4 regions of the Variovorax sp. PMC12 genome follow, and region 3 is predicted to be linked to each of the others. Evidence: predicted binding sites of a transcription regulator. Region 3 holds the regulator's gene; each other region holds the start of a gene.
What was found. The regulator sigma-54, encoded in region 3, starts transcription at its own class of promoters, with help from an activator protein. The targets are predictions, from matches to a motif close to TGGCANGNAANCTGCTTT.

Region 1: the regulator sigma-54 is predicted to act here: its motif matches at 3,539-3,556, upstream of glnA (type I glutamate--ammonia ligase).
Region 2: the regulator sigma-54 is predicted to act here: its motif matches at 4,566-4,583, upstream of C4F17_RS08930 (nitrate regulatory protein).
Region 4: the regulator sigma-54 is predicted to act here: its motif matches at 1,624-1,641, upstream of C4F17_RS19710 (pilin).

The regions. Positions count from the first base shown of each region.
Region 1 covers NZ_CP027773.1:5,682,726-5,689,767, forward strand. Annotated here, with positions in the region: gene C4F17_RS26640 (polysaccharide deacetylase family protein) at 1-733, shown strand, start outside; gene C4F17_RS26645 (sterol desaturase family protein) at 743-1,717, shown strand; gene C4F17_RS26650 (EI24 domain-containing protein) at 1,768-2,658, shown strand; gene C4F17_RS26655 (competence/damage-inducible protein A) at 2,655-3,455, shown strand; gene glnA (type I glutamate--ammonia ligase) at 3,603-5,018, shown strand; gene C4F17_RS26665 (hypothetical protein) at 5,159-5,674, shown strand; gene glnL (nitrogen regulation protein NR(II)) at 5,704-6,783, shown strand; gene ntrC (nitrogen regulation protein NR(I)) at 6,811-7,042, shown strand, end outside.
Region 2 covers NZ_CP027773.1:1,902,612-1,909,653, forward strand. Annotated here, with positions in the region: gene C4F17_RS08905 (pyridoxal phosphate-dependent aminotransferase) at 1-733, opposite strand, end outside; gene C4F17_RS08910 (branched-chain amino acid ABC transporter substrate-binding protein) at 766-2,046, opposite strand; gene C4F17_RS08915 (Hsp20/alpha crystallin family protein) at 2,172-2,543, shown strand; gene C4F17_RS08920 (alpha/beta hydrolase-fold protein) at 2,733-3,494, shown strand; gene tsaD (tRNA (adenosine(37)-N6)-threonylcarbamoyltransferase complex transferase subunit TsaD) at 3,430-4,491, opposite strand; gene C4F17_RS08930 (nitrate regulatory protein) at 4,621-5,874, shown strand; gene C4F17_RS08935 (CmpA/NrtA family ABC transporter substrate-binding protein) at 6,208-7,042, shown strand, end outside.
Region 3 covers NZ_CP027773.1:3,534,632-3,541,673, reverse strand. Annotated here, with positions in the region: gene argS (arginine--tRNA ligase) at 1-996, shown strand, start outside; gene C4F17_RS16390 (SPOR domain-containing protein) at 1,008-1,772, shown strand; gene C4F17_RS16385 (thiol:disulfide interchange protein DsbA/DsbL) at 1,923-2,570, shown strand; gene lptA (lipopolysaccharide transport periplasmic protein LptA) at 2,695-3,405, shown strand; gene lptB (LPS export ABC transporter ATP-binding protein) at 3,402-4,196, shown strand; gene C4F17_RS16370 (RNA polymerase factor sigma-54) at 4,217-5,824, shown strand; gene C4F17_RS16365 (phospholipase D family protein) at 5,835-7,042, shown strand, end outside.
Region 4 covers NZ_CP027773.1:4,258,218-4,265,259, forward strand. Annotated here, with positions in the region: gene C4F17_RS19700 (CHASE2 domain-containing protein) at 1-659, shown strand, start outside; gene C4F17_RS19705 (3',5'-cyclic-nucleotide phosphodiesterase) at 689-1,492, shown strand; gene C4F17_RS19710 (pilin) at 1,701-2,201, shown strand; gene C4F17_RS19715 (pilin) at 2,263-2,766, shown strand; gene C4F17_RS19720 (phosphoethanolamine transferase) at 2,804-4,522, shown strand; gene C4F17_RS19725 (PilC/PilY family type IV pilus protein) at 4,666-7,042, opposite strand, start outside.

The DNA of each region.
Region 1 (7,042 bases), 2.1 Mb from region 3:
GCAGCAGGCCGCCACCTGCGAAAAGCCCGTCTACCTGACCTTCGACACCGGCCACATGGGCATCGCCCCGCTGGTGGCCGACGTGCTCAAGCGGCAGAACGTGCGCGTCACCTTCTTCGCCGCCGCCGAGCGCACCCAGACCGACGGCGACAGCCTCGACGACCACTGGGCGCCCTGGTGGAAGGCGAGGGCGGCCGAAGGCAACGAGTTCGGCTCCCACACCTACGACCACGCCTACTGGCGCGCCGACGTCAAGGGCACGCCGCCGAGCTTCCGCATCAAGCCTTCGGCCGGCCCGCAGAACGGCAAGGAATCGACCTGGAGCGCGGCCGAGTACTGCGCCAACATCCGCAAGTCGTCCGACCGGCTGGCCGCCATCACCGGCAAGAAGCCGCTGCCGCTGTACCGAGCGCCGGGCGGCAAGACCTCGCCCGCGCTGCTGGCGGCTGCCGAGGGCTGCGGCTACAAGTACGTCGGCTGGGCGCCCGCCGGTTTCCTTGGCGACGAACTGCCGAGCGAGAAATTCAGCAACGCGAAGCTGCTCACGCAGGCGCTCGACACCATCCGCCCCGGCGACATCCTGCTCGCGCACCTGGGCATCTGGTCGCGCAAGGATCCGTGGGCGCCGGCCAACCTCGAGCCGCTGATCGTCGGCCTCAAGGCCAAGGGCTTCTGTTTCCAGACGCTGCGCCAGCACCCGGATTACCGCGCCTGGATCGCATCCCACTCCTGAGTTCGCGCCATGATCGATTGGCTGACTGACGCTTTTTCTGCTCTCCAGGGCTGGTTCTTCGAGGCCGTCGTGCAGCCGCTGGTGTTTGCCGTGGGCCTCGGCGGTTGGACCGAAGATGCATTCGACGCCACCGGCTGGCTGCTGGTCGGGGTCATCCAGATCCTGGTGCTGATCGCCATCATCGGGCCGCTGCAGCGCTGGCGCTCGGTGGAGCCCGTGGTCGACCGCCATGCCATCCGCATCGACGTGCTCTACACGCTGATCCACCGGCTCGGGCTGTTCCGGCTGGCCATCTTCTTCACGCTGCAGCCGTTCTTCGACGACGCCATGGGCGCGCTGCGCACGGCGGGGTGGGGCACCTTCCACCTCGACGAGGTCTGGCCCGGCGTGACCGACGTGCCGGTGATCGCCTTCGCGATCTATCTCGTGGTGCTCGACTTCGTGGGCTACTGGATCCACCGCGGCCAGCACCAGTTCAACTGGTGGTGGGGCCTGCACTCGCTGCACCACTCGCAGCGCCAGATGACGATGTGGAGCGACGACCGCAACCACCTGCTCGACGACATCGTCCACGACACGCTCATCGTCATCGTGGCGCAGCTCATCGGCGTGGCGCCGGGGCAGTTCATCGCGTTCGTGGCCTTCACCCAGCTCAGCGAGAGCCTGCAGCACGCCAACCTGCGGCTGAGCTTCGGCGCCATCGGCGAGCGGCTGTGGATCAGCCCGCGCTTTCACCGGCTGCACCACAGCATCGGGCTGGGCCATGAATCGAACGGCAGGAGCACGCTCGGCGGCCACAACTTCGGCGTGCTGCTGCCCTGGTGGGACATGATGTTCGGCACCGCCAACTTCGAGAACCGCTACGACCCCACCGGCATCCGCGACCAGGTGGAGCCCGGCACCGACGGGCGCGTGCGCGAGTACGGCCGGGGGTTCTGGGTCCAGCAGTGGCTCGGCCTGAAGCGAATGGTCGGACGCGCTTGAGGGTCACCGGCCCCTGACGGCGCCGCTCCAGGCGTTATCCTCGCTGCCTCATGCGCCTGCTCCTCGACTCCTTCTGGCGCGCGGTCGCCTATTGCATGCTGCCGCGCGTGATCGTGCTGTCGCTGCTGCCCCTGGGGTTGATGGTGGTGCTCGCCGCGGGCCTCGGCTATTTCTACTGGGAAGCCGCCGTGGCCTGGACGCGCGGCGCGCTCGATGCTTGGCCTTTGCTGGCCAGCTTCTGGGCCTGGATCGGCCGGCTTTTCTCGAGCGACGTGACGGCCATGCTGGCGCCGCTGGTGGTGGTGTTTGCCGCCACGCCGCTGATCGTGGTGGTTTCGCTGCTCGTCGTGGCCGGCTTCATGGCTCCCGCGCTCACCCGGCTGGTGGGCGAACGCCGCTTTCCCTCGCTGGAGCAGAAGAAGGGCGCCTCCTTCTTCGGCAGCGTGGCCCGCTCGCTCGCCGTCACCATCCTGGCGCTGGTCGCCCTCGTGGTGTCGATGCCGCTGTGGCTCATTCCGCCGCTCGTGCTCATCCTGCCGCCGCTCATCTGGGGCTGGCTCACCTACCGCGTGATGAGCTTCGACGCACTGGCCGAGCACGCCAGCCCCGAGGAGCGCGCCACCCTGCTGCGCACGCACCGGCTGCCGCTGCTGTGCGTGGGCGTGCTGTGCGGCTACCTGGGCGCGGCGCCGAGCATCGTCTGGGCCTCGGGCCTGCTGTTCGCCGCCGCTTTCTTCGTGCTGGTGCCGATCGCCATCTGGATCTACACACTGGTCTTCGCCTTTTCGGCGCTCTGGTTCGCGCACTACTGCCTCGACGCGCTCGCGCAACTGCGTGCCCAGCGCGCGGTGGCCGCGGCGGCGCCGGGTGCCGAAGGCGCCCCGGCCCTCGCGGCCGCGGAAGCCAACAGGGCCGCTCTTTCTCAATGGGGTTCACCATGACACGCGCATTCGGTCTCATCGTCGTCGGCGACGAGATCCTCTCCGGCAAGCGGGCCGACAAGCACATGGCCAAGGTCATCGAACTGCTCGCAGCACGCGGCCTGCAGCTCAGCTGGACCGAGTACGTGGGCGACGAGCCCGCGCGCATCACCGCCGCGCTGCAGCGGGCCTTTGCCTCCGGCGACATCGTCTTCTCGACCGGCGGCATCGGCGCCACGCCCGACGACCACACCCGCCAGTGCGCCGCCAAGGCCCTGGGCGTGCCGCTGGCGCTGCACCCCGAGGCAGAACTGCTGATCCGCGAGCGCATGCAGGACACCGCGCGCGAGCAGGGCGTGCCCTACGAGCCCGACCGCGCCGACAACGTGCACCGGCTCAACATGGGCGTGTTCCCGCAGGGCGCCACGCTCATCCTCAATCCGTACAACAAGATCCCCGGCTTCAGCGTCGGCCACGTGCATTTCGTGCCGGGCTTCCCGGTCATGGCCTGGCCGATGATCGAGTCCGTGCTCGACGCCCGCTATGCCGACCTGTTCACCCGCAACGCGGTCGCCGAGAAGTCGGTGATCGTTTTCGGTGCCATGGAAGCCACCCTGACACCGCTGATGCAGGCCATCGAAGACACGCACACCGGCGTCAAGGTGTTCAGCCTGCCCAGCGTCGACCACCCCCAGTACGGGCGGCACATCGAGCTGGGCGTCAAGGGCGACCCTGCCCGGCTCGATGCTGCCTATGCCCAGCTGATCGAAGGCCTGCACACCTTTGATGCCAAGCTGGGCCCTGAATTGGTGCGTTAATTCTTATTGCACCAATATGGTGATATTTCTTGTCCATTTGTGGTTCGCTTTGGTGAACAAGGCCTCATCCAGAGAGGTGACAATGGCACAGAAACTGCATCCCTCGTCCCTGTATTCCTAACCACCATCCAACTCCAGGAGAAACTGATGGCAAAGACCGTCGCCGATGTACTCAAGCTCGTCAAGGAAAACGAGGTCAAGTTCGTCGACTTCCGCTTCACCGACACCCGCGGCAAAGAGCAGCACGTGACCGTGCCGGTCTCGGCTTTCGATGAAGACAAATTCACCTCGGGCCACGCATTCGACGGCTCGTCCATCGCCGGCTGGAAGGGTATCGAAGCCTCGGACATGCAGCTCATGCCCGACCCCAACACCGCCAACATCGACCCCTTCTTCGAAGAAACGACGCTGATCCTGACCTGCGACGTGATCGACCCCGCCGACGGCAAGGCCTACGAGCGCGACCCGCGTTCGCTCGCCAAGCGCGCCGAGGCGTACATGAAGGCCTCGGGCCTGGGCGACACCGCCTTCTTCGGTCCGGAACCCGAATTCTTCGTGTTCGACGGCGTCCGCTGGAAGAACGACATGTCGGGCTGCTTCGTGAAGATCGAGTCCGAAGAAGCCTCGTGGAACACCGACAAGGAATACGAGCACGGCAACACCGGCCACCGTCCCGCGGTCAAGGGCGGCTACTTCCCGGTTCCCCCGGTCGACAGCTTCCAGGACATGCGCTCGGAAATGTGCCTGGTGCTCGAATCGCTCGGCATCCCGGTCGAAGTGCATCACCATGAAGTGGCCAACGCCGGCCAGATGGAACTCGGCACCAAGTTCAGCACACTCGTGCAGCGCGCCGACTGGGTCCAGCTGCAGAAGTACGTGATCCACAACGTGGCCCACGCCTACGGCAAGACCGCCACCTTCATGCCCAAGCCCATCGTCGGCGACAACGGCTCCGGCATGCACGTGCACCAGTCGGTCTGGAAGGACGGCAAGAACCTGTTCGCAGGCGACGGCTACGCAGGCCTGTCGGACTTCGCGTTGCATTACATCGGCGGCATCATCAAGCACGCCCGTGCCCTGAACGCCATCACGAACCCCGGCACCAACAGCTACAAGCGCCTGGTCCCCGGCTTCGAAGCCCCGGTGAAGCTGGCCTACTCGGCAAAGAACCGCTCGGCCTCGATCCGCATCCCGTTCGTGGCCAACCCGAAGGGCCGCCGCGTCGAAGCGCGCTTCCCCGATCCGCTGATGAACCCGTACCTGGGCTTCGCCGCGCTGCTGATGGCCGGCCTGGACGGCGTGGAAAACAAGATCCACCCGGGCGAAGCCGCCAGCAAGGACCTGTACCACCTGCCGCCGGAAGAAGACGCGCTGATCCCGACCGTCTGCCACAGCCTCGACCAGGCGCTGGAATACCTGGACAAGGACCGTGCGTTCCTGACCAAGGGCGGCGTGTTCACCGACGCGTACATCGACGCGTACATCGAACTGAAGATGCAGGAAGTCACGCGCTTCCGCATGGCGACGCACCCCGTCGAGTTCGACATGTACTACTCGCTCTGATCGACGAGCAAACAGCCTTCACAGGCATGTAAGTCAAAAGGACGGCCTCGGCCGTCCTTTTTCCTTGGGGCGGAACATCGGGGCTCCGGGTGCGTCGAATTGCATGAAAATGCGCCTTTGTCGCGCCTCCATCGATACACATGAAGACAGCTTCTCTCTTTTTCCTGGCCGGTTCACTCCTGATCGCGTTGCCGGCGGTTGCGCAGGAACGCGTCTGGCGCTGCGGCAACGAATACACGAACAACGCGACCGTGGCCCAGCAAAAGGGCTGCAAGGTCCTCGAAGGCGGCAACGTCACGGTGGTCCAGGGCACCCGGGCTTCGGGTGGCGGATCGGCATCGTCGTCCTCGGGTACTGCTTCCACGGCGGCGCGCGCGCCGGCCGGCAGCCCGCGCGTCGAAGGCGTCGACCAGCGCGCCCGCGACGGCGAGGCCCGCTCCGTGCTCGAGTCCGAGCTCAAGAAGGCCGAGGCCCGCCAGGCCGAACTGCTGAAGGACTACAACAACGGCGAGCCCGAGAAGCAGGGCAGCGAAGGCCGCAACTACCAGAAGTACCTCGACCGCGTGGCCGAAATGAAGGCCGAGATCGCGCGCAACGAGAGCGACATCGCCGGCATCCGCCGCGAAATCAACCGGCTGCCGCCCCGGCAGCAATAACCAACAGCAAGCGCAAGCAAGAAACCTCTATGGCATTCGGGAAGAAGGCGACCGGCGCCAATCCGCGCTTCCAGTCCTTCGACCTGCTGTCCACCCTGATCGCGGTGGTCAACAGCAACGGCTCCGTGCTGTTTGCCAACGCAGGCCTCGAAGACGCACTCGGCACCTCGCGCCGCACGCTGGAAGGCTCGCAGTTCGGCGCGTGCTTCCATGAGCCGCAGGTGCTGCGCACCGCCATCGACGGCGCGAGCAGCAACGACTTTGCGACGCTGCGCTACGAGGCCTTCCTGCGCCGCGTCAACCACGAGCTCATGCCCGTGCAGGTCACGCTCGCGCAGGGCGAGAAGAAGGGCGAGCTCATCATCGAGATGTCGCCGCTCGAGCAGCAGGTGCGGCAGGACCGCGAAGAGCGGCTCATCGACCAGGCGCAGGCCAACAAGGAACTCATCCGCAACCTGGCGCACGAGATCAAGAATCCGCTGGGCGGCATCCGCGGCGCGGCGCAGCTGCTGCAGATGGAGGTCGAGTCGCGCGACCTCATCGAATACACGCAGGTCATCATCCACGAGGCCGACCGGCTGCAGACGCTGGTCGACCGCCTGCTGGCGCCGCACCGCCGTCCGCACGTGGTGGGCGACGTCAACATCCATGAAGTGTGCGAGCGCGTGCGCTCCGTGATCCTCGCGGAGTTTCCGCGCGACCTGCACATCGAGCGCGACTTCGACGTCTCCATTCCCGAGTTCCGCGGCGACCGCGAGCAGCTCATCCAGGCGACGCTCAACATCGTCCACAACGCCGCGCAGGCGCTGGCCGAGCGCCGCGCGGCGGGCGATGCGCAGATCACTTTCAAGACCCGCGTGGCGCGTCAGGTGATTTTCAACAAGCAGTGGTATCGATTGGCACTGGAATTGCATGTAATCGACAATGGACCGGGTGTGCCGGACACGATCAAGGACCGCATCTTCTATCCGCTCGTATCGGGCAGGGAAGGCGGGACCGGGCTGGGATTGACGCTCGCGCAAACTTTTGTGCAACAGCATCACGGCGTGATCGAGTGCGACAGCGTCCCGGGCCGAACCGATTTCAAGATATTGATACCGCTGCCCTAGCGCAGCCACCGGCAACAGAGGAGATGCATGAAGCCGATCTGGATAGTTGATGACGACCAATCGATTCGCTTCGTGCTCGAGAAGGCTCTGCTGCGCGAAGACCTGCCCACGCGCAGTTTCACCAACACGCGCGAGGTGCTCGCCGCACTCGAGCAGGCCGCCGACGACGAACAGCAGGGCCCCCAGGTACTGGTGAGCGACATCCGCATGCCCGGCGGCTCCGGGCTCGACCTGCTCGACAAGATCAAGGCCAAGCACC
Region 2 (7,042 bases), 1.6 Mb from region 3:
GCCAGCCGAGGCGCCAGCCCGTCATGAGGAAGCTCTTCGAGAAGCTGTGCGTCACGACCAGGCGGTCGTCGGGCTCGGAGATGTCGAGGAAGCTGGGCGCGCAGCCGTTGGGCGTCGGCTCGTAGTACAGCCGCTCGTACACCTCGTCGGCCAGGATCCAGGTGCCGGTCTGGCGGCAATGGTCCAGCACGGCCTGCTGCTCGTCGCGCGTCATGGTCCAGCCCGTGGGGTTGTTGGGTGCGTTGACGATCAGCAGCTTCGTCCTGGCAGTGACCGCGGCGCGAAGCGCGGGCAGGTCGAGCGTCCATTGCCCGTCCACCGGCACCAGCGGCAGCGTGCGCACGTTCGCGCCCATGATCGCGGGCTGCGCCGTCAGGTTGGGCCAAACGGGCGTCACGGCGACCACCTCGTCGCCCGCATCCACCAGCGCCTGCACCGCGAGCATCAGCGCGCTCACCCCGCCCGACGTGACTGCGATGCGCGAGGCATCGACCGCCGGATGCAGCCCGCTGGTATAGCGCGCGATGGCCTCGCGCAGCTCGGGCAGGCCGAGGTTGTGGGCATAGAAGGTTTCGCCGCGCTGCAGCGACTCGATGGCCGACTGGCGGATCACCTCGGGCGTGACTTCGTCGCTCTCGCCGAACCAGAAGGCCAGCACGTCGTCGCGCCCCATGCCGGCATTGGCGACTTCGCGGATCTTCGACGCTTCGAGGTTGTGGATGGCTTCACGCATGTCTTCGGGTCCTGTTCTCTGTCATCAATCGATCAAGGTCTCTTCATCTTGCACGAGGTCGGCAGCTCCGCGCGTTCGGCGGGAATGGTCTTGACCACGCGGAAGCCGTAGCCCGAACCCTCGACGTCGAACTGCACGCCCGGCCTGCCCTGCCGGTCCATCACGCCAACCACCAGCTGCTGCTGGAACTGGTGGTCCGCGGCACGCATGCGCCCGCGCTGGCCATGGAGGCTCACGTCGGCCTGCTCCAGCGCGCGTGCGACCGGCACCGCGTCCACGCTGCCCGCGCGTTCGACGGCCTGCACAAGCGCTTCGATCATCAGCGCCAGGCGCATGTGCACATAGTCTTCGGCCGGTTTCGGAAAGCGCGCGCGGAAGGCACGATAGAACTCCGCGGACTGCGCCGTCTGCACGTTGGGCAGCCAGTCGGCCACCGCGACCACGCGGCCGATGCCCGCGTCGCCGATGGCCGCGGGCGCGCCCAGCGCATTGCCGTAGAAGGTATAGAAGGTGCCGTTGAACCCGGCCTCGCGCGCCGCCTTCACCAGCAGCGTGAGGTCGTTGCCCCAGTTGCCCGTGACCACGGCCTGCGCGCCGCTCGCAATGATCTTCGTCGCGTACGGCGCGAAGTCTTTCACCTTGCCCATCGGGTGCAGTTCGTCACCAACGATCTCCACGTCGGGCCGCTGCGCGCCGAGCTGCCGGCGCGCTTCGCGCAGCACCGACTGGCCGAAGCTGTAGTCCTGGCCGATGAGGTAGGCGCGCTTGAGCGCGGCGTCGTCCTTCACCACGTCCATCAGCGCCGCCACGCGCATGTCGGCATGGGCGTCGAAGCGGAAGTGCCAGAAGCTGCAACGCTCGTTGGTGAGCACCGGATCGACAGCCGCGTAGTTCAGGAAGATCACGCGGCGCGACGGGTCGCGCTCGTTGTTCTTGTCGATGGCATCGACCAGCGCTGCGGCCGTGGCCGACGAGTTGCCCTGCAGCACGATGCGCGCGCCGTCGTCCATTGCTGCGCGCAACGCGGAGAGCGCTTCTTCGTTCTGCCCCTTGCTGTCGTAGCGGTCGAGCTGCAGCATGCGCGCGCCGCCAGGCAGCCTGATGCCGCCGCGCGCGTTCACGCGCTCCACGGCCCACAGCAGGTTGCGGAACACGGCCTCGCCGGTGTTGGCGAAAGGGCCGCTCATGCTCTCTATCAGCGCGAGGCGGATGGGTGCGGGCGAAGCCTGGGCGAGCGCCGCGAAGGGCCTCGCGCATAGCGCCAGCGCCGCGAATTTCAAGGTCTCGCGACGCAAATTAAAGGGGGGATTCATTGTCTTGAAACGCTTGCCACTGCGCCTAGATGAGGTGTCAAGCGGCACTCACACGATTGAACGGCCGCGCAGTGTAAGGGACACACATTCCTTGTCCCCATTGTGTTCATTCAGGAGTTCTTCACATGTTTTTCGCACCTACCCTCCGCACCGCCCGTTTCGCTCCGCGCGCCTATGACCGCGCCTTCGAACGCTTCGCCAGCGAGGCCTTCGCGGGTGCCCGCCGTTCGCCGCTCGTCGAACAGGACGACAAGAGCTGGACCCTCTCGCTCGACGTGCCCGGCTTCTCGCGTGAAGACCTCGCCATCAGCATCGAAGGCGCTGTGCTGCGCATCGACAGCAAGGCCGAAGCCAAGCGCCAGTTCAAGGCCGCCTACGAGCTGCCGCAGGACATCGACGTGGCCACCAGCGAAGCCAAGCTCGAGAACGGCGTGCTCACGCTGAAGCTCGGAAAACTGGTGCCGGTGAGCCAGGCGACGAGTTTGCAAATCAACTAGTAAGGGCGATGCCCACAAGAAGAAAGTGTCAGCCAAGGGTTGCTTTTGACTTTGAACATGCTCCCTATTCACAATAGGCGTGCATAACGTCACATCATGTGACGTTTTCTTAGTACTTTCTTCTTCGTGGGCGTCTTGTAAACGCATCGAAAATCATGACGGTGCGGATCGGGTGCCCCTCCTGGCACCATGAAAACTCACCTTCAACCTGCAAACCCCACCGAACAATCCGACACGCTCCTGGTGTTCCTGCCAGGCGCCTACCTCAAGCCCGACGAGTTCGAGCGCGAAGGATTCATCAGCGCCGTAAGGGAGCGCCACCTCGCAGCCGATGCGCTGCTGGTGGATGCCGACGTCTCCTACTACTACGACCAGACGCTCAGCGAACGCCTGCATGCGGACGTCATCGAGCCGCAGCGCGCCAAGGGCTACAAGGCGATCTGGCTGGTGGGCATTTCCATCGGCGGCTTCGGCGCGCTGATCCACGAACTGGCCAAGCCCGGCTCGGTGGACGGCATCGTGGCGCTGGCGCCCTACCTCGGGCGCCGGGTGCTGGGCGCGGAGATCAAGAAGGCCGGCGGCCTGCGCGCATGGCAGGCACCCACCGGGCCGCAGCCCGACGAAGAGCCCGACCGCAAGCTCTGGCCCTTCTTCCAGCAATACCTATCGGCGCAGCCTTCGAAGAACCTGCCGCCGCTCTACCTGGGGTTCGGCCTCGAAGACCGCTTTGCCAGCAACCACAAGCTGCTGGCCGACGCACTGCCGCCGGGCCGCGTGTTCACCACCGAAGGCGGCCACGACTGGCCGCAATGGCGCCAGCTCTGGCGCAACGTGCTGGACGTGCTGCCGCTGCCGGCCATCGGCCGCTCGCGCCAGCCGCAGCCTGCTATGCAGCAGCCTGCGGCATCGATGCCTCGGTCGTCAGCGATGCCAATGGCCATCGCGGTCTGACGTCGAAGGCATAGCGCTCGGTTGCCTGCGACAGGCCCGACTGCAGGCGCATCGCGGCGGCCATGGCGATCATGGCGCCGTTGTCGGTGCACAGGTGCAGCTCGGGGTAGTGCACCCGCACCTTGCGCCTTGCGCATGCGGCATCGAGTTGCTCGCGCAGGTTCTTGTTCGCCCCCACGCCGCCCGCCACCACCAGCCGCTTCAGGCCGGTCTGGTCGAGCGCGGCGAGCGACTTCTTCAGCAGCACCTCGACGATGGCCGCCTGCGTGGACGCCGCGAGGTCGGCCTTGCCGGCCTCGAGCTGGTCGCCGAGCTTCTTGGCCTGGGTGAGCACCGCCGTCTTCAGGCCGGCGAACGAAAAGTCGAGATCACCGCTGTGCAGAAGCGGGCGCGGCAGCTTGAACGCCGCCGGGTTGCCGCCTTCGGCCAGCTTCGCGAGCCACGGGCCGCCCGGGTAAGGCAGGCCCATGAGCTTGGCGCTCTTGTCGAAGGCCTCGCCGGCCGCGTCGTCGATGGTCTCGCCCAGCAGCTCGTAGCGCCCCACGCCGTCCACCCGCATCAGTTGCGTATGGCCGCCGGACACCAGCAGCGCCACGAACGGAAACTCCGGCGGATCGGCGCTCAGGAACGGCGACAGCAGGTGTCCTTCGAGGTGATGCACGCCCAGCACCGGCTTGCCCAGCGCCACGCCCAGCGCGCAGGCCACGCCGGCGCCCACGAGCAGCGCGCCCGCCAGGCCCGGTCCGCGGGTGTAGGCCACCACGTCGATTTCACCGAGCGAGCGGCCGGCCTCGGCCATGACCGACTCGGTCAGCGGCAGCACGCGGCGGATGTGGTCGCGGCTGGCCAGTTCGGGCACCACGCCCCCGTAGGCCTGGTGCATGGCGATCTGGCTGTGCAGCGCATGCGAGCGCAACACCGGCAGCGCGTTGCCGTGCGACTCCACCAGCGCCACGCCGGTTTCATCGCAGGATGATTCGATTCCCAACAAGAGCATGCCGCCGAGTGTAGGTGGCGCCTGCCGCGGTCGCCCGCGAAGGGGCAAGCGCAGGCGAGCGGGAGGCCCTCGAGAGGCACGGATGTTGCAGTGCTCCCCCAAGCCCCCCCGCAGGCGAACGCACCCACCATGAAGTCCGGACTGAGTTTTCTGATCGCCGCCCGCCGCTGCGAAATCGACGAGCTGGACCAGCTCGCGCGCACCAGCGAACTGGTCGGCGTGATCGGGCGGCTGGTGCACGCGCTGCAGCGCGAGCGCGGCATGTCGAACGTGTTCCTTGCATCGCACGGCGTGCGCCTGGCCGAGCAGCGAGCCCCGCAGATCGCCGAATGCCTGGCGCTCGAGCAGGAAGTGCGCGCCGGGTTCGACCAGCTCGAGTCCGAGCATCACCGCGGCGTCGGCTCCGGCAACGGCGCGCGGCTGTTCAGCCGCATCGCCTGGGTGCTGCCGGGGCTGGACGCCCTGCCCGCCCTGCGCCGGCGCATCGATGCGCTCGAACTCAAGCCGTCGCAGTCGACCGCCGCCTTCGTCAAGCTCATCGCCGGCCTGCTGTCGGTCGTGTTCGAGGCGGCCGACGGCGCCACCGACCCCGAGATATCCCGCCTCCTGGTGGCGATGTTCAACTTCATGCAGGGCAAGGAGTTTGCCGGCCAGGAGCGCGCATTCGGCGCCGCCGCGCTGGCCCAGGGCCGCAGCGACGAAACCCGGCGCCTGCAGTGGCAGCACCTGATCGAATCGCAGGAACGATGCTTCCAGGTGTTCGTCGACTTTTCCGGCGATGCGGTGCTCGCCCTCTGGCGCGAGAGCCAGTCCGACGCCACCCTGGCCGAGCTGGAGCGCATGCGCCGCAGGGGCGCCACCTCCGCGCCCGCCGACTCCGCACTCGGCCAGGCCTGGTTCGACTGCTGCACGCGCCGCATCGACGCCATGCGCACCGTCGAAGACCGGCTCGAAGCCGACCTGCGCGCGCTCTGCAGCCACAAGACAGCCCGGGCCCGCAGCGAACTCCAGGCCTACCGGCAGGTGCTCGACACCTTGGCGCCGGAGACCGACGCCGCGCTGTTCTTCGACGACGCCGACGCGCAGGCCGCCGCGCCCGCGCAACTCGGCCGCCACCTCGAGCGCTCGGTGCTCGACATGGTGCAGGAGCAGTCGCAGCGGCTGCAGGCCATGAGCGACGAACTGCAGACCGTGCGCGCCTCGCTCAATGAACGCAAGCTCGTGGAACGCGCCAAGGGCCTGCTGATGGCGCACCGGCGCATGAGCGAGCAGGAGGCGCACAAGATGCTGCGCGAGACCGCCATGAACCAGGGCCGCCGGCTCGTCGAAGTGGCCGAGTCGGTGCTCGCGATGGCCGACTACCTGCCCCCGCCGCCCCGCTGAGGGCGTTCAATTTGGTGCGCCGCACAACAACCGTGCCTGCCGCCCGTGCACCGTCCGGATGGCGCTTCGCCCTTGCAGCGCAAGACGTTCCAGCTACTTTTCCGATAGCAGCAGACCGCCCGGCAGGGCTGGCACACCGCTTGCAAGCAACCAGCGCATAGACCTCCAGGGGTCTTCAGGCAGGCGGCACCCAACGGCGGGTGCCACCCACCGACCGGACAAAGGCGTCCCCATCCCGCAAGGGCTCGTTTTCGAGCAGCCCCTGCGCGGTGCGGACGCCTTTTCGTTTTTGTCATTGCTGTTTTTGTTTGCCTTCAACCGGAGCCCCGCCACATGACCGACCTGCTCAAAACCCGTCTCAGCCGACGCCGCGTCCTGCAAGCCGCCGCCATCGGCGCCGTGGGCATCGACCCCGCCCTGCGCGCGGCCGTCTGGGCCCAAGGCTCCGACAAGCCCGAGAAGGAAGAAGTCAAGATCGGCTTCATCCCGCTGACAGACTGCGCCAGCGTGGTCATGGCCTCGGTGCTGGGCATCGACAAGAAGTACGGCGTGAAGATCGTGCCCAGCAAGGAAGCCAGCTGGGCCGGCGTGCGCGACAAGCTCTCCAACGGCGACATCGACATGGCGCACGTGCTCTACGGCCTGGTCTACGGCATGCACCTGGGCCTGAGCGGCCCGAGGAAGGACATGGCCGTGCTCATGACCCTGAACAACAACGGCCAGGCCATCACGCTGTCGAAGAAGCTCTCCGACAAGGGCGCGGTCGACGCCGCCTCGCTGGCCAAGCTCATCGCCAGCGAGAAGCGCGAATACACCTTCGCGCAGACCTTCCCCACCGGCACGCACGCCATGTGGCTCTACTACTGGCTCGCATCGGCCGGCATCGATCCGTTCAAGGACGTGAAGAACATCACCGTGCCGCCGCCGCAGATGGTGGCCAACATGCGCGTGGGCAACATGGACGGCTACTGCGTGGGCGAGCCCTGGGGCCAGCGTGCCATCATGGACGGCATCGGCATCACGGCCATCACCACGCAGGACATCTGGAAGGACCACCCCGAGAAGGTGCTCGGCTGCACCGCCGAGTTCACGAAGAAGTACCCGAACACCGCGCGCGCCGTGACGGCCGCCATCCTCGAAGCCAGCAAGTGGATCGACGCCGGCCTGC
Region 3 (7,042 bases):
GGCGACATCGAGGACATCGACGCCATCCGCGAGTTCGCCGTGGCCTACCTGCGCCGCGAACAGGACCTCGACCTGCAGGCCTTCCGCGTGCACTTCGACCAGTACTACCTGGAGTCGAGCCTCTACACCAGCGGCCGCGTCGAGGCCGCCGTGCAGAAGCTGGTGGCCGCCGGCAAGACCTACGAGCAGGACGGCGCGCTGTGGCTGAAGTCGACCGACTACGGCGACGACAAAGACCGCGTCATGAAGAAGCAGGACGGCACGTACACCTACTTCGTGCCCGACGTGGCGTACCACATCGCCAAGTGGGAACGCGGCTTCCACAAGGTCGTCAACATCCAGGGCACCGACCACCACGGCACCATCGCCCGGGTGCGCGCCGGCCTGCAGGCCGTGGGCGAGGGCATCCCCGAGGGCTACCCCGACTACGTGCTGCACACCATGGTGCGCGTGGTCAAGGGCGGCGAGGAGGTCAAGATCAGCAAGCGCGCCGGCAGCTACGTCACGCTGCGCGACCTGATCGAATGGACCAGCACCGACGCCGTGCGCTTCTTCCTGCTGAGCCGCAAGCCGGACACCGAGTACACCTTCGACGTCGACCTCGCGGTCACCAAGAACAACGACAACCCGGTGTACTACGTGCAGTACGCGCATGCGCGCATCTGCTCGGTGCTGGCGGGCTGGGGCGGCGACCGCGCCACGCTGGCGGGCGTCGACCTGTCGCCGCTGGAAAGCCCGGCGGCCCAGGCGCTGATGCTGCTGCTGGCCAAGTACCCGGCCATGCTCACCGCCGCCGCGCGCGATTTCGCCCCGCACGACGTCACTTTCTATCTGCGCGAGCTGGCCGCCAGCTACCACAGCTACTACGACGCCGAGCGCATCCTGGTGGACGACGAGAAGGTCAAGCTGGCCCGCCTGGCGCTGGTCGCCGCGACCGCGCAGGTGCTGCACAATGGCCTCGCGATTCTCGGCGTCAGTGCGCCGAGCAAGATGTGAACCACCCCACCATGAAGAAGACAACCAGACAACGCGGCAACATCGTCATCGGCCTGATCATCGGGCTGGTGCTCGGCCTGGGCGTCGCGCTGGGCATCGCGGTCTACGTGACCAAGGTGCCGATTCCTTTCGTGACCAAGACGCAGCGCGGCGGCGCCGAGCAGGACGAAGCCGAGGCTCGCAAGAACCGCGACTGGGACCCGAACGCGCCGCTCGCCGGCAAGGCTGGCGCGCCCAAGCCGGCGCCGGCCGCGGGCGGTCCGGTCAACCCCGTCACCGGCGAGCCGGCCACCACCGCCGTCACGCCTGCCACTGCGCCGGCGACCACCGCGCCGCCCGTGCCCGTGGTGGTGCCCCCCACTGCCGCCAAGCCGCGCACCGCCCCCGCGCCCGCCGAGGCCAACGCGCTGCCGCCGTCGAACGACCCGCTGGGCGACCTGGCGCGCGCCCGCTCGGGCGGCGGCTCCGGCAGCACGACCACCGCGTCGGCCGCGCCCAGCAGCAACAGCAGCGCCGCCAGCAGCAGCTCGGGCGCCGACCCGTTCATGTACTTCGTGCAGGCCGGCGCCTTCCGCACCACCGACGACGCCGAGGCCCAGCGCGCCAAGCTGTCGCTGATGGGCGTCGAGGCCAAGGTCACCGAGCGCGAGCAGGCGGGCCGCACCGTCTACCGCGTGCGGGCCGGCCCCTTCAACAAGAAGGAAGACGCCGACCGGCTCAAGGAGCGCCTGGACGGCGGCGGTCTCGATTCGGCGCTCGTGCGGGTGCAGCGCTGACGCCTCGGCGATCGATTGCCACCAATAGCCCTTAAGCTTCGCCGCGCGGTATCTGCCGCCACCATTCATCGCCTTGGGCGCGCCGCGGGCGGGGGGAACTCCCCGCCGCGTGCCGGCTCAGTCTGCCGTACCAACTGGAGAACCCTTTCAATGAAACGTCGTGACTTTTCGCTGGCCGCCACCTCGCTCGGGCTGCTGTCCCTGGCCGCCAACCCGGCCCATGCCCAGGCGCGTGCGCCCAAGGCCGGCACCGAGTACCTGGTGCTCGACAAGCGCGTGCCCGTCGACGCGCCGGCCGGCAAGGTCGAAGTGGTCGAGTTCTTCTCGTACAACTGCCCACATTGCAACGACTTCGAGCCGTCGCTCGAAGCCTGGGTCAAGTCGGCTCCCAAGGAAGTGGCGTTCCGCCGCATCCCGGTGCCTTTCGTGGGCAACGACGTCGAAGCCAAGCAGCGCCTGTACTACACGCTCGAGGCCATGGGCAAGGTCGACGAATACCAGCCGAAGGTGTTCAACGCGATCCACGCGCAGCGCCAGAACGTGAACGGCGACGCCAACATCATTGCCTGGGCCGCCGCCAACGGCCTCGACGCCGCGAAGTTCAAGGAACTGTTCACCTCGTTCGGCGTGGCCAGCAAGGCCAAGCGGGCTTCGCAGATGACCGATGCCTACAAGGTGGCTGGGGTGCCGGCGATGGCCGTGGCCGGCCGCTGGTACGTGGACGGCGAAACCGCCGGCAGCATGACCAAGGTGCTGCAGGTCGTGAACTACCTCGTGGGCGAAGCCAGGAAGGGCTGACCCGGGCTTTGCGCACCTCGTGGCGCCGCGCCTCATCCCCGGCCCGCTTCGGCGGGCTTTTTCATCTGTGCGTGCGGGTTGTCGCAATCAGCCGCATACAATGCCGAGCAAGTTTCGTGCCTCTATGACATTGCATTCTTACTCCACCACTCCCTTCCTGCGTCGCGTCGGCCGCCTGGCCGCCGCCGCGTTGCTGCTGGCCGGCCTTGCCTCGGGCGCCCTGGCCGAGACCGCCGACCGCAGCAAGCCGATGAACATCGAGTCGGATGCCATGCGCTACGACGACCTCAAGCAGACCAGCGTGTTCACGGGCAACGTGCTGGTAACAAAAGGCACGATCATCATCCGCGGCGCGCGGCTCGATGTCCGCCAGGACGCCGAGGGCTACCAGTACGGCGTGGTCACGGCGGCACCCGGCAAGCGGGCCTATTACAAGCAGAAGCGCAACGCCCCCGACGAGTGGATCGAGGGCGAGTCCGAAGTCATCGAGTACGACAGCCGTGCCGACAACGTCAAGTTCATCCGCAACGCGGAAATGCGCCGCCTGCTCGGTTCCACGCCGAACGACGTGAGCACCGGCGCCCTGATCGTCTACGACCAGAGCAACGACACCTACACGGTCAACGGTTCCACCGTGCCGCCGAACACCGCGGTCAACGCGTCGTCCCCGAGCGGCCGCGTCAAGACCATCCTGACACCCAAGGCCGCCACGGCGCCCGCGCCCGGCGCACCGGCCGGGGCCAAGCCGGCCGCGCCGGCAGCGTCCACGCCCGCGCCCGGCACGGGCCTGCGCTCGACCACCACGCTCGGTGGCGATGGAGAAACCCGCAAGTGATCGAAACCGCTGGAACCCAGGAAGCCAACGGCGCACCGGGCAGTCGCCTGGTGGCGCGCGGCCTGAAGAAGAGCTACGGCAGCCGCACGGTCGTGAAGGACGTCTCGCTCGACGTGCAGAAGGGTGAAGTCGTCGGGCTGCTCGGCCCCAACGGCGCCGGCAAGACCACCTCGTTCTACATGATCGTCGGGCTGGTGCGCGCCGACGCGGGCGAGATCACCATCGACGGCGAGCCCATCGCCCACATGCCCATCCACCGCCGCGCGCGCATGGGCCTGAGCTACCTGCCGCAGGAAGCCTCGATCTTCCGCAAGCTCACGGTGGAGGAAAACGTGCGCGCCGTGCTCGAACTGCAGCACGAGCCCGACGCGAGCGGCAAGCTCGCGCCGCTGTCCAAGCAGCACATGGAAGAGCGCCTGTCCGAACTGCTGGCCGACCTGCGCGTCGACCACCTGCGCGATTCGCCGGCGTTGGCGCTGTCGGGCGGCGAGCGACGCCGCGTCGAGATCGCACGCGCCCTGGCCACCCAGCCGCGCTTCATCCTGCTGGACGAACCCTTCGCCGGCATCGACCCGATCGCCGTCATCGAAATCCAGCGGATCATCAGCTTCCTGAAAGAGCGCGGCATCGGCGTGCTCATCACCGACCACAACGTGCGCGAAACGCTGGGCATCTGCGATCACGCGTTCATCATCAGCGACGGGCATGTGCTGGCACAAGGTACGCCCTCGGAGATCGTCGACAACGCCGAGGTACGCAGGGTGTACCTAGGCGAACACTTCCGTATGTAAGGAAGGGTCGGGTTCTCCACATGAAGCAAGGGCTGTCCCTTCGCGTCTCGCAGCACTTGGCGTTGACGCCCCAGCTGCAGCAGTCGATCAGGCTGCTCCAACTCTCCACGCTCGAACTGAGCCAGGAAGTGGAGCAGATGCTCGACGAGAACCCCTTCCTCGAGCGCACCGCGGAAGAAGCGGCGCGCGAGGAGTTCGGGCTCGACACCGCCGACGCCCCCGCTGCGCGCGATGACGGCAGTGACGGCGGCGACGGCGAGAGCGACTTCACCCCGCCGCCCGCCAGCACCTCCACCGCCTCGACCGAGACCGCCACCACCACCACGGCCGACTCCGACGGCCCCGCCGCCGAGATCGCCGAGCGCGAGCCCGACTGGGAAGGCGACGGCACCGTCGACATGGCGCCCGACGACAGCGAGTGGGGCAGCGACGCTCCCGCGCGCCAGAACAACCTGGGCGACGACGAACGCGCCGACGCCACCGAACTCGCGCGCAGCCAGGAATCGCTGCAGTCGTTCCTGCACCGCCAGGCGCTGAGCCTGCGCCTGAGCGAGAACGACAGCGCCGCGCTGCGCTTCCTGATCGAGTCGCTCAACGACGACGGCTACCTCGAAGACTCCCTGCCTGCGCTGGCCTCGGGCCTGGCCGGCGACGACAACGACCAGTTCGACGACCTGGTGCACCACTTCCAGGTGGCGCTCGGCCTGCTGCAGAGCCTGGAGCCGGTGGGCGTGGGGGCGCGCGACCTCGGCGAATGCCTGAGCATCCAGCTGCGCGCGCTGGCCGCCGAGGACGACGACGAAGACGAAGAGCAGGCACAGGTCTACAAGACCGCGATCGCCATCTGCAAGCAGCCGATGGAACTGCTCGCGCGGCGCGACTTCAAGCGCCTGGCCACGCTCACCCGCAGCAGCGAAGAGCTGGTGCGCTCGGCGCTGCAGGTCATTGCGCGGCTGGAGCCCAAGCCGGGGCGCCGTTTCGTCGACGTCGAGCGCAACATCGTCATTCCCGACGTGATCGTCACCAAGACCGGACGCGGCACCAACGTCAAGTTCCGCGTCATGCTGAATCCCGAGGTCATGCCGCGCCTGCGCGTGCACGACATCTATGCCGGCGCGCTCAAGTCGCACAAGGGCGAGGGCAGCCAGGCGCTGTCGCAGCGGCTGCAGGAGGCGCGCTGGTTCATCAAGAACATCCAGCAGCGCTTCGACACCATCCTGCGCGTGAGCAACGCCATCGTCGAGCGCCAGAAGAGCTACTTCGTGCACGGCGAGCTGGCCATGCGCCCGCTGGTGCTGCGCGAAATTGCGGACGAACTGGGCCTGCACGAATCCACCATCTCGCGCGTGACCACCGCCAAGTACATGGCCACGCCGTTCGGCACGGTCGAGCTGAAGTATTTCTTCGGCTCGGCGCTGGGCACCGAGACCGGCGGCAATGCGTCGAGCACGGCGGTGCGCGCGCTGATCAAGCAGTTCGTGAGCTCCGAGAGCATCAAGAAGCCGCTGTCGGACAGCCAGATCTCCGAGATGCTGAAGGAGCAGGGCATCGAGTGCGCGCGCCGCACCGTGGCCAAGTACCGCGAAGCCTTGCGCATTGCGCCCGCCAACCTGCGCAAGGCCCTGTAGAAAGCCTTCGATGAGCCGTCTCCCGATGTCGCGCTGGGGCCATTGGGTGATCGCTTTGCTGGCCGTGCTGCTGTTCAGCGGCTGCGCCACCCTGCCCGACGAGGCGCCGCGCCCGCCCACCAAGGCCATGGCCGTGTCGCCCGACACCGCGCTCGGCAAGCTCGCGATGGCGGCCCAGCCCGACCCCGACCTGAGCGGCTTTCGCCTGATGCCCGGCGGCGACTTCGCCTTCGCCACCCGCATCGAGCTGGCGCGCCGCGCCCAGCGCACGCTGGACGTGCAGTACTACCAGATCGAGAACGACGAGACCGGCCGCTACCTGCTGCGCACCCTGCGCGACGCCGCCCTGCGCGGCGTGCGCGTGCGGGTGCTCATGGACGACCTCTACACATCGGGCGAAGACGAACTGCTGCTCGGCTTTGCCGCCACGCCGAATGTAGAGCTGCGGCTGTTCAACCCGTTCCCGGCAGGGCGCAGCAGCCTGGTCAGGCGCTTCGCGGCTTCGCTGTTCGACTTCAGCCGCGTGAACCGCCGCATGCACAACAAGCTGTTCATCGCCGACGGCGCGATGGCGGTGGCGGGCGGGCGCAACATCGGCAACCAGTACTTCACGCGCACGGCGGGCGAGAACTTTCTCGACCTCGACACCTTCGTGACCGGCGCGCTCATTCCCCGGCTCGGCAGCCTGTTCGACCAGTACTGGAACAGCACCTATGTGCGCCCCGTGCAGTCGGTGGTGGCGAGCAGCCTTTCGCGCGAGGAGCTGCAGCGCCGCTTCGACGCCGCCACCGGCGCCGACACCACCCCGCCGCCGCCGCCGCCCGCGCCCAACGACCTGCTGGGCTACAGCCCGATCGCCGACGACCTGAACGCCGGCAGGCTGGGCCTGATCTGGACCCTGGCCGAGGCCTATGCCGACTCGCCCGACCGCGTGATCGGCAAGACCGCGTCGTACGGCGGCGTGCCGCTGCTGGACGTCGACAGCGTGCGCTACAACGTGGTCGAGCAGATGCGCCGCGCGCGCGCCGAGGTCACCATCGTCTCGCCCTACCTGATACCGGGCGCCACGGGGCTCGAGGTGATGCGCGAGATCCGCGGGCGCGGCGTGAAGATCAGCGTGGTCACCAATTCGCTGGCAGCCACCGACGAGCCGCTGGTGCACACCGCCTACCGCCGCTACCGGCCCGACATGCTCAAGCTCGGCGCCGACCTGTACGA
Region 4 (7,042 bases), 720 kb from region 3:
CGCACCGCGGCACCGTCGACAAATACATGGGCGACTGCGTCATGGCCTTCTGGGGCGCGCCAATCGACGCGCCCGACCACGCCGCATTGGCCGTGCGCGCCGCGCTCGGCATGGCCGATGCCGTGCGCGACATCAACAGCGCCAACCGCGCCGGCGGCCGCCCGGAGATCAGCGTGGGCATCGGCATCAACAGCGGCGTCATGAGCGTGGGCGACATGGGCTCGGCCGCGCGGCGCAGCTACACCGTCGTCGGCGACGCGGTCAATCTCGCGTCGCGCCTCGAAGGCCTGAGCGGCCACTACGGGGTGGAGATCGTCGCCAGCGGCGCCACCCAGGAACTGGCGCCCGGCTACGTCTGGCAGGAGCTCGACAGCGTGCGCGTCAAGGGCAAGGCGCAGGCCGTCGCCGTGTTCACCCCCCTGGCCGAGCGCACGCCCGAAGCCGAAAAACAGGCCCAGCCGATGCTCGAGCGCTGGGGCGCCGTGCTCGCCGCCTACCGCCGCCAGGACTGGGCCGTGGGCCGGAACTTGCTGGCCCCCTTGCTCGCCGCGGATGCCAAAAAAGTCCTTTACCAGCTCTACGCCCAGCGTTTAGCCTCCATGGCGTTGCGACCCCAGGATCCGAACTGGGACGGCGCAACCCGGTTCGAAACCAAATGACGACAGACACACACAAGGGGTCTTTCACAATGCAGGTTCGTGTGCTGGGTTGCTCAGGCGCCATTGCCAAAGACTGCCGCACCACCTCGTTCCTGGTCGACACCGACCTGCTCGTCGATGCGGGCACCGGCGTGGGCGACCTCTCGCTCGAAGAAATGGCCGCCATCGACGACGTGGTTCTGACGCACTGCCACCTCGACCACATCGCCGCCCTGCCCCTGATGCTCGACGCCATCGGCAGCCGCCGCTCCAAACCGCTGCGCGTGCATGCGCTGCGCGCCACCATCGAAGCGCTGCGCGCTCACGTGTTCAACAACGTCATCTGGCCCGATTTCGAGAGCATTCCCAGCCCTGAAGCGCCGTTCGTGAGCTTTCACGACATCGAGGTGGGGCAGATGCTGCAGCTGGGCAGCTGTGCGCCCAAGTCGATCGAGGTGCTGCCGGCCGTGCACACCGTGCCGGCCTGCGGCTTTGCCGTGCGGCGGGCTTCCGGCGGAGCGAACTGGGTTTTCAGCGGTGACACCGAGCGCAACCCGCCGTTCTGGGACCGGGTCAACGCGCTGGATGTGGCGATGCTGGTGATAGAGACGGCCTTCAGCAACAGGGAGCAGGCGCTGGCCGAGCGCAGCTTGCATTTGTCACCGGTGATGCTGGCGGGCGAGCTGGCGCGGATCGACCCGGCGAAGCAGTTTCCGATCTACATCACCCATACCAAGCCGGCGGAAACCGACGAAATCATGAGCCAGATCGAGGCGCTGGGAGAGCATCAGGTGGAGGGGATGGCGCACCGGGATATCCGGTGGTTGAAGGCGGATGGGGTGTTGACTTTCTGATGCATTGGCAGACCTTGCCGGTTGACATATTTGTCATGCAAGAAGCATCCAGACACAAAATGTGTCGCATCGTGTTACACGTTGGTAAACAAAGGTGACGTGTTCGGTCGACAGAAGGTTGGTTTGGAGGGTGGCACAGATGCTGCGGAAGTTCTCTCGCTCCGGGCAGGTTCCCGGGCGTGACAACCAACCAACCTGGAGTTAGTGAATGAACCGTCGTTCCATCGCACGCAATGTGCAAAAGGGTTTCACCCTTATTGAATTGATGATCGTTGTGGCGATCATTGGTATCTTGGCTGCTATCGCGATTCCGCAATACCAAACCTACGTTGCTAAGTCCCAAGTCACTCGCGCGGTTGCTGAAGTCGGAGCGCTGAAGACGAAGGTCGACACTTGCCTGCTCGACGGTAAGACAACCATTGGCACCGAACCTGATTGCGATCCGGGCGCGACCGCCTCGACCATGCTGACGGGTGGCGCTCAAGGTAGCTCGCCCGCCGCTACCGCCAAGGTGAATGGCTATCCGCAGATCACGTTGGGCACTGCAACCACTGCATCGACGATTGTCGGCACTCTGGGCAACTCTGCTGCTCAAGCCATTTCTGGCAGCACGATTACCTGGAGCCGCGCTGTCGACGGTACCTGGTCGTGCGTCAGCACTGCCGATGCCAAGTACAACACCCCAGCTTGCCCGAAGGCTTCTACTTAATAGTTTGGGCTGATCCCGCAAAAGCCGCCTTCGGGCGGCTTTTTTTTGAGGGCAGAGCAACATGAAGAGATCGACGTCGCGCGGCTTCACTTTGATCGAGTTGATGGTCGTCGTGGCGATCATTGGGAGCCTTGCGGCGATCGCAGTTCCCCAGTACCAGACCTATGTCTTCAAGTCACATGTCCAACGCGTCGTTGCAGAAGCCGGTGCATTGAAGGCTGCGATTGAGTTGTGTCTGGTGAGTGGCAAAGTGACGGTGGGCGAGCAGGCGACCGCCGGGAATTGCGACCCGCAGGCCACTGGGTCAAACCTACAGGCAACTGCCGGAAATGCAGCGCCCGCAATCGCTGCCAAGTGGGCCACTGCGGGCAGCGGTGTCCCCGAAGTAAGCCTTTCTGCTAAGGACGTTTCGACCATCGTGGCCACCTTTGGCAATGCTGCAGGAAGGCCTTTGCAAGCACCAACGGCCGGCACAATCACTTGGACGAGGCAAACAAACGGAAGCTGGAATTGTCGTGCTGCCAACATTGAGCCCAAATATGTGAGCACTGCCTGCCCACTATGAGAGGATGAATTGGCGAGTGCGATGGCTGCCGAAGCCAATGGGGTTCAGAAGAGGAGGTGAGCGTATTGCTCCCTTTTTTCTTCCTTTGTTGGTACTAGCTCTAGTAGCCCCGAACTTCATTCTCGTACGCAGCGCCGCCAATATTCTCGAGGCGTCGCACTCAGAGAACATTGCTTATGCAATCTGCATCTGGGCGCTGGTTTTCGCGGTCGTGCCCCGCCTTTGGATGGGGCTTGTCGTGGTGGCCGTGTGTTCGCTTTGGTGGCCACTCGAAGTCTTTTTGCGTCTGAACTTTGCGCAGTCAGTGACGCCGACTTTCGTCGGCATGGCAATGGATACGGACGTACGCGAAGCGTCCGAGTTCCTGGTGTCTGCAGGATGGACCGCGTTGCTTCCGGCCGTGCTGTTTGTCGGCGCCGCCATTGTTTTAGGGCGTCATCTTTATCGCAGGCGATCCAAATGGACACATCGTTCGCGCCGATGGGTCTTGTTCGCTGTTCCGACCATCTTGACCGCGTTGATGCTGTCTCATGCGGAAATGGGTGACGCGAACGCTGCGACGGAACCCTTCGCAAACAGGGCTGGCAGCATGGCAGCAGTCTTTGCCACGGTCTATCCGCTTGACCTGCCGCTGTCGGCGATCTGGGTGCACCGGGACGCATCGGTAATCCGACAACTCAGAGCAAAACTGAACGACTTCGACTTCGAGCCGAAGCTTGCCGACTCGCATCCAGACACGGTCGTGCTGGTGATCGGAGAGTCCTCGCGCTCCGATCGATGGCAGCTTTTTGGTTATGGGCGCAAGACCACGCCAAGGCTAACGTCGATGAGCGACCTGATCCTTTTCCCCGACGTGGCTACGCAATCGGTCGCTACGCGATATGCCGTGCCCAACCTTATCTCCCGGCGGCCGGTGCTGACGAGCGATGGCAAAGTTGCCCTCAGTGCGGAGCCATCCATCCTGGCGGCGCTGAAACAAGTGGGCTACCGAACCTCCTGGTTGTCGAATCAAGGTGTGGGAGGCTTCTACGAGAGCCCTATCGCGATGTACGCTGGCGATGCGGACGAGGCGATCTACCTCAACCCGACAAGCTACGACGCTCGTGGAACCTACGACGAAGCGTTGCTTGCGCCATTGCGCCGAAGGCTGGATACCGAGGGCAGAAAATTCATCGTGTTGCATACGCTTGGCAGCCATTTTGATTTTTCGCATCGCTACCCGTCTTCCTTCGACATTTACCGCCCCTCGTTGACGACCGTTCCCGCACAGGACGGCATCAAGCAAAACACCTCGCTCGCGGCACAGATCAGCAACGCCTACGACAACAGCATCCAGTACACAGACTCGCTTCTGTCTCAAGTTATTGAAGCAGTCGATCACAAGGGGGATGCGGCAGTGGTGATGTACATCTCTGATCACGGTCAGGATGTGTTCGACGAGCAATGCAACGCGAAGAGCATCACGCGAGCATCAAGTCACTCGTTCATCGTGCCAGCATTGATCTGGTCGAGCGCCAAAGCCAAGCTGCGGATCGGCGACCGACTGTCCGCGCTATCGGACTCGCGAACCCGGCCCAAGGTTGCCAACGGCGTGCCGCAGACTCTGCTCGATCTCGTCGGGGTGGCAACGCCCTCAGAGGCGAGGACGTCCAGTTGGTTTGATCAGCAGCATGGACCTCGAAAGGTCTACTCTGCACAAGGATGGACCGACTTCGACAAGTCCGCCGCACGAGATGCATGTGAGATCAAGCCATAGCCCAGGTCGGATGGGCCGGAGACTATGAAACTTGTCTCGCGACAAGCCTGAGCGGCGGCAATCTTTTTCCAAGATCTGAATTTGCCGCCCACTTTTAGCTTTGCGAGCTAGCTGAATCGGACTTCCGAACAAAGAGCCCGCGCTCAATCAATCGTCGGCACTTCCCGCCAATTCAACAACCTCACTCCCGTCCCCTTGCCGAAATCGATCGGCGGTTGGTTCACTTCACCCTTCACGTTGCCCGCGATGCCCTGCATTCGGCCGTTGTTGTTGATGATCTGAATGTCCGTGATCGCGCTGCTGTAGCTGACGTATGCCGCCCCCGTCGTCAGCGCCGTCGTGCCGGACCCGTAATTCACGGCGTAGATACGGCTCTGACCCGATGGGCTGCAAGCATCGCCGGTGGTCAGCAGCGTGGAGAACACCACGACCCCATTGAAAGAGGTCGCCCCCAGCGTCACGCGCCAGGTGATCCCCGAAGTCGCATCCTTGCCCAGGTCGAGATACCAGCCCAGCTGGGTTCCCAGGTTGAACGCGTTGGTGCCTGTCAGGTTGGCCTCGGTGAGCGCACCCAGGTTGCTGCGAGTGATCGGATAAGTGCCGCCGGTGCCGAAGCTCGTCGCGTTGCCGTCGATGATCGCGTAGAACGACTGACCCGCTGTCGAATTGATGTCCACGGTGTCGAGCAGCTGGCCTGTGCCGAACAGCACATAGCGCTTCTTGCTCTTGGGATCGATTTCAATCAGCGGCTGCGTGGTGATCGGTTGGGCTGTGCCGCTGGCATCCGCCAGGGTCGCAAGCTTCAACGGGGCAGGGTAAGAGCCGGTGCTGCCCTTCGCCGCCGTCACGTCGAAGCGCCAGAGCTGTCCGTTCAGGTCGCCAGCGTAGAGTGCGTCGGCCGTGCCATCCGTGAAGTCGGTGATGTAGGCGGTCAGCTGCGTCAGGCCTGCCGACGCGTTGCCCGTTTGCACTTTCTCCAGCAGCGCTCCGGTTTTCGGGTTCACGAAGTACACATAGCCGTAGCCATCGGTGTTGTTGTAGCCCGAGGTGAGGACCACGACCCAGCCGTATTTCTTGGTCTTCAGAACGACCGGCGCACCAAAGCTGTAGCCCAGGGTATTGCCGACGCCTGTGGTAGCGCTGGAGAACTCCCAAAGCACCTTGCCCTTGATGTTGGCCTCGGTGGTCATGTTCGCGGGGTCGGTGACGTCGATGGCGTAGAAGCCCTTGCCACCCTTGCCAAGGCCACCGATCAGCACGGTGTGCCAGTCCGAGTTGTTGCCGGTGGCGGTAGTGGTGAAGACGCCGCCGGCAGTATTGAAGTCGATGTCGAAGGTCTTGGGCGATGCGTCGACGTAGTACCGGTGTTCATAGTCCGGGTTGCCGAGTTGTCCCAGGCCGTTGAGCGCCGGTGTGGCGGGGCTGCTGGGGCCCGAGAACAGCATGCTCGGCACGTACGCGAACAGTTCCTGGCCGGCGGTGGTTCCGGTCAATGCGCCGTTGAATGCGTGCATCATGCCGTCGTTGGCGCCTGCGTAGACGATGGTCGGCCGGGAGGCGTAGTCCGTCTTGAACTTCGCATAGCCGGGGTTGACCGTGTTCGAGAACTGGCCCGAGGGAGGGCCTACCGGTGTGACTTTCGCATTCACGATGTCGCCGAGCAGCAAGGCACGGCGGCGGTAGGGCTTGGTGTCGTCGGTGGTCGTCTTTTCCTTGCTCCGGTCACCACGCAGGTAGTTCAGGAAATCGCTGCTGTCATCGCCTGTCACCCATGGCGTATCGAGGGCGGTGACCTGGGCCGAGGTCAGGTTTGCCTTGCGGAAGGGCACGCCTGCGGTCCCGTTCCAGGTGACCACCCGGCGTGAGGTATCCCAGCCGGTACCGGCAAGTTGGTTTTCCAGCGTGGTGGAAGTGTTCCACATCTCCGTGAGGGTCGGTACGCCGGCCGGGAACGTGAGCTGGCTGCCGGAGAGCACGCCGGTCCATCCGTTCGAGTCGTACTGCGACGCGTAAGACGCCGCGCCGGAGGACGACACCTGCGGGCTGGACAGCGAGAACGACGTGGTGAATGACTTGATGGCGTTGGCAATGCTCGCGAATGCCTTCGTCAGGCCATCCACCATCGAGTCGGGCCGGCCCGCGGTGAAGTAGTTGTCGGGCCGTGGCTGGGTCGTGCCGCCATTGCGCGTGTCGGTGAGCATGTCACCGCTGGTCGCCCACCAGGTTTGCGGGATGGTGCCGGTGAACGTGTACGGGTCGAATGTGCTCTGCATGCCGGCGGGTATCTTGAGACCACCGAACTTTGCGGCCAGGTAGAACTGGTTATTGGCCTGGAAAGCCTGTTCGAGCACGTCGACCCAATACGTCTGCACCGTCTGCTTGCCGATGGAGTTCGGCTTGTTTGCGTCGTCGGGCCGGATGTCCTTGGTGTTGGCGTCGTAGGCGAGGCCGGCCATGAGCGCCGAGTTGTTGCTGCAGCAACCGTTCGAGATATTCGTACGCGTGCCGAGGTCGTCTCCC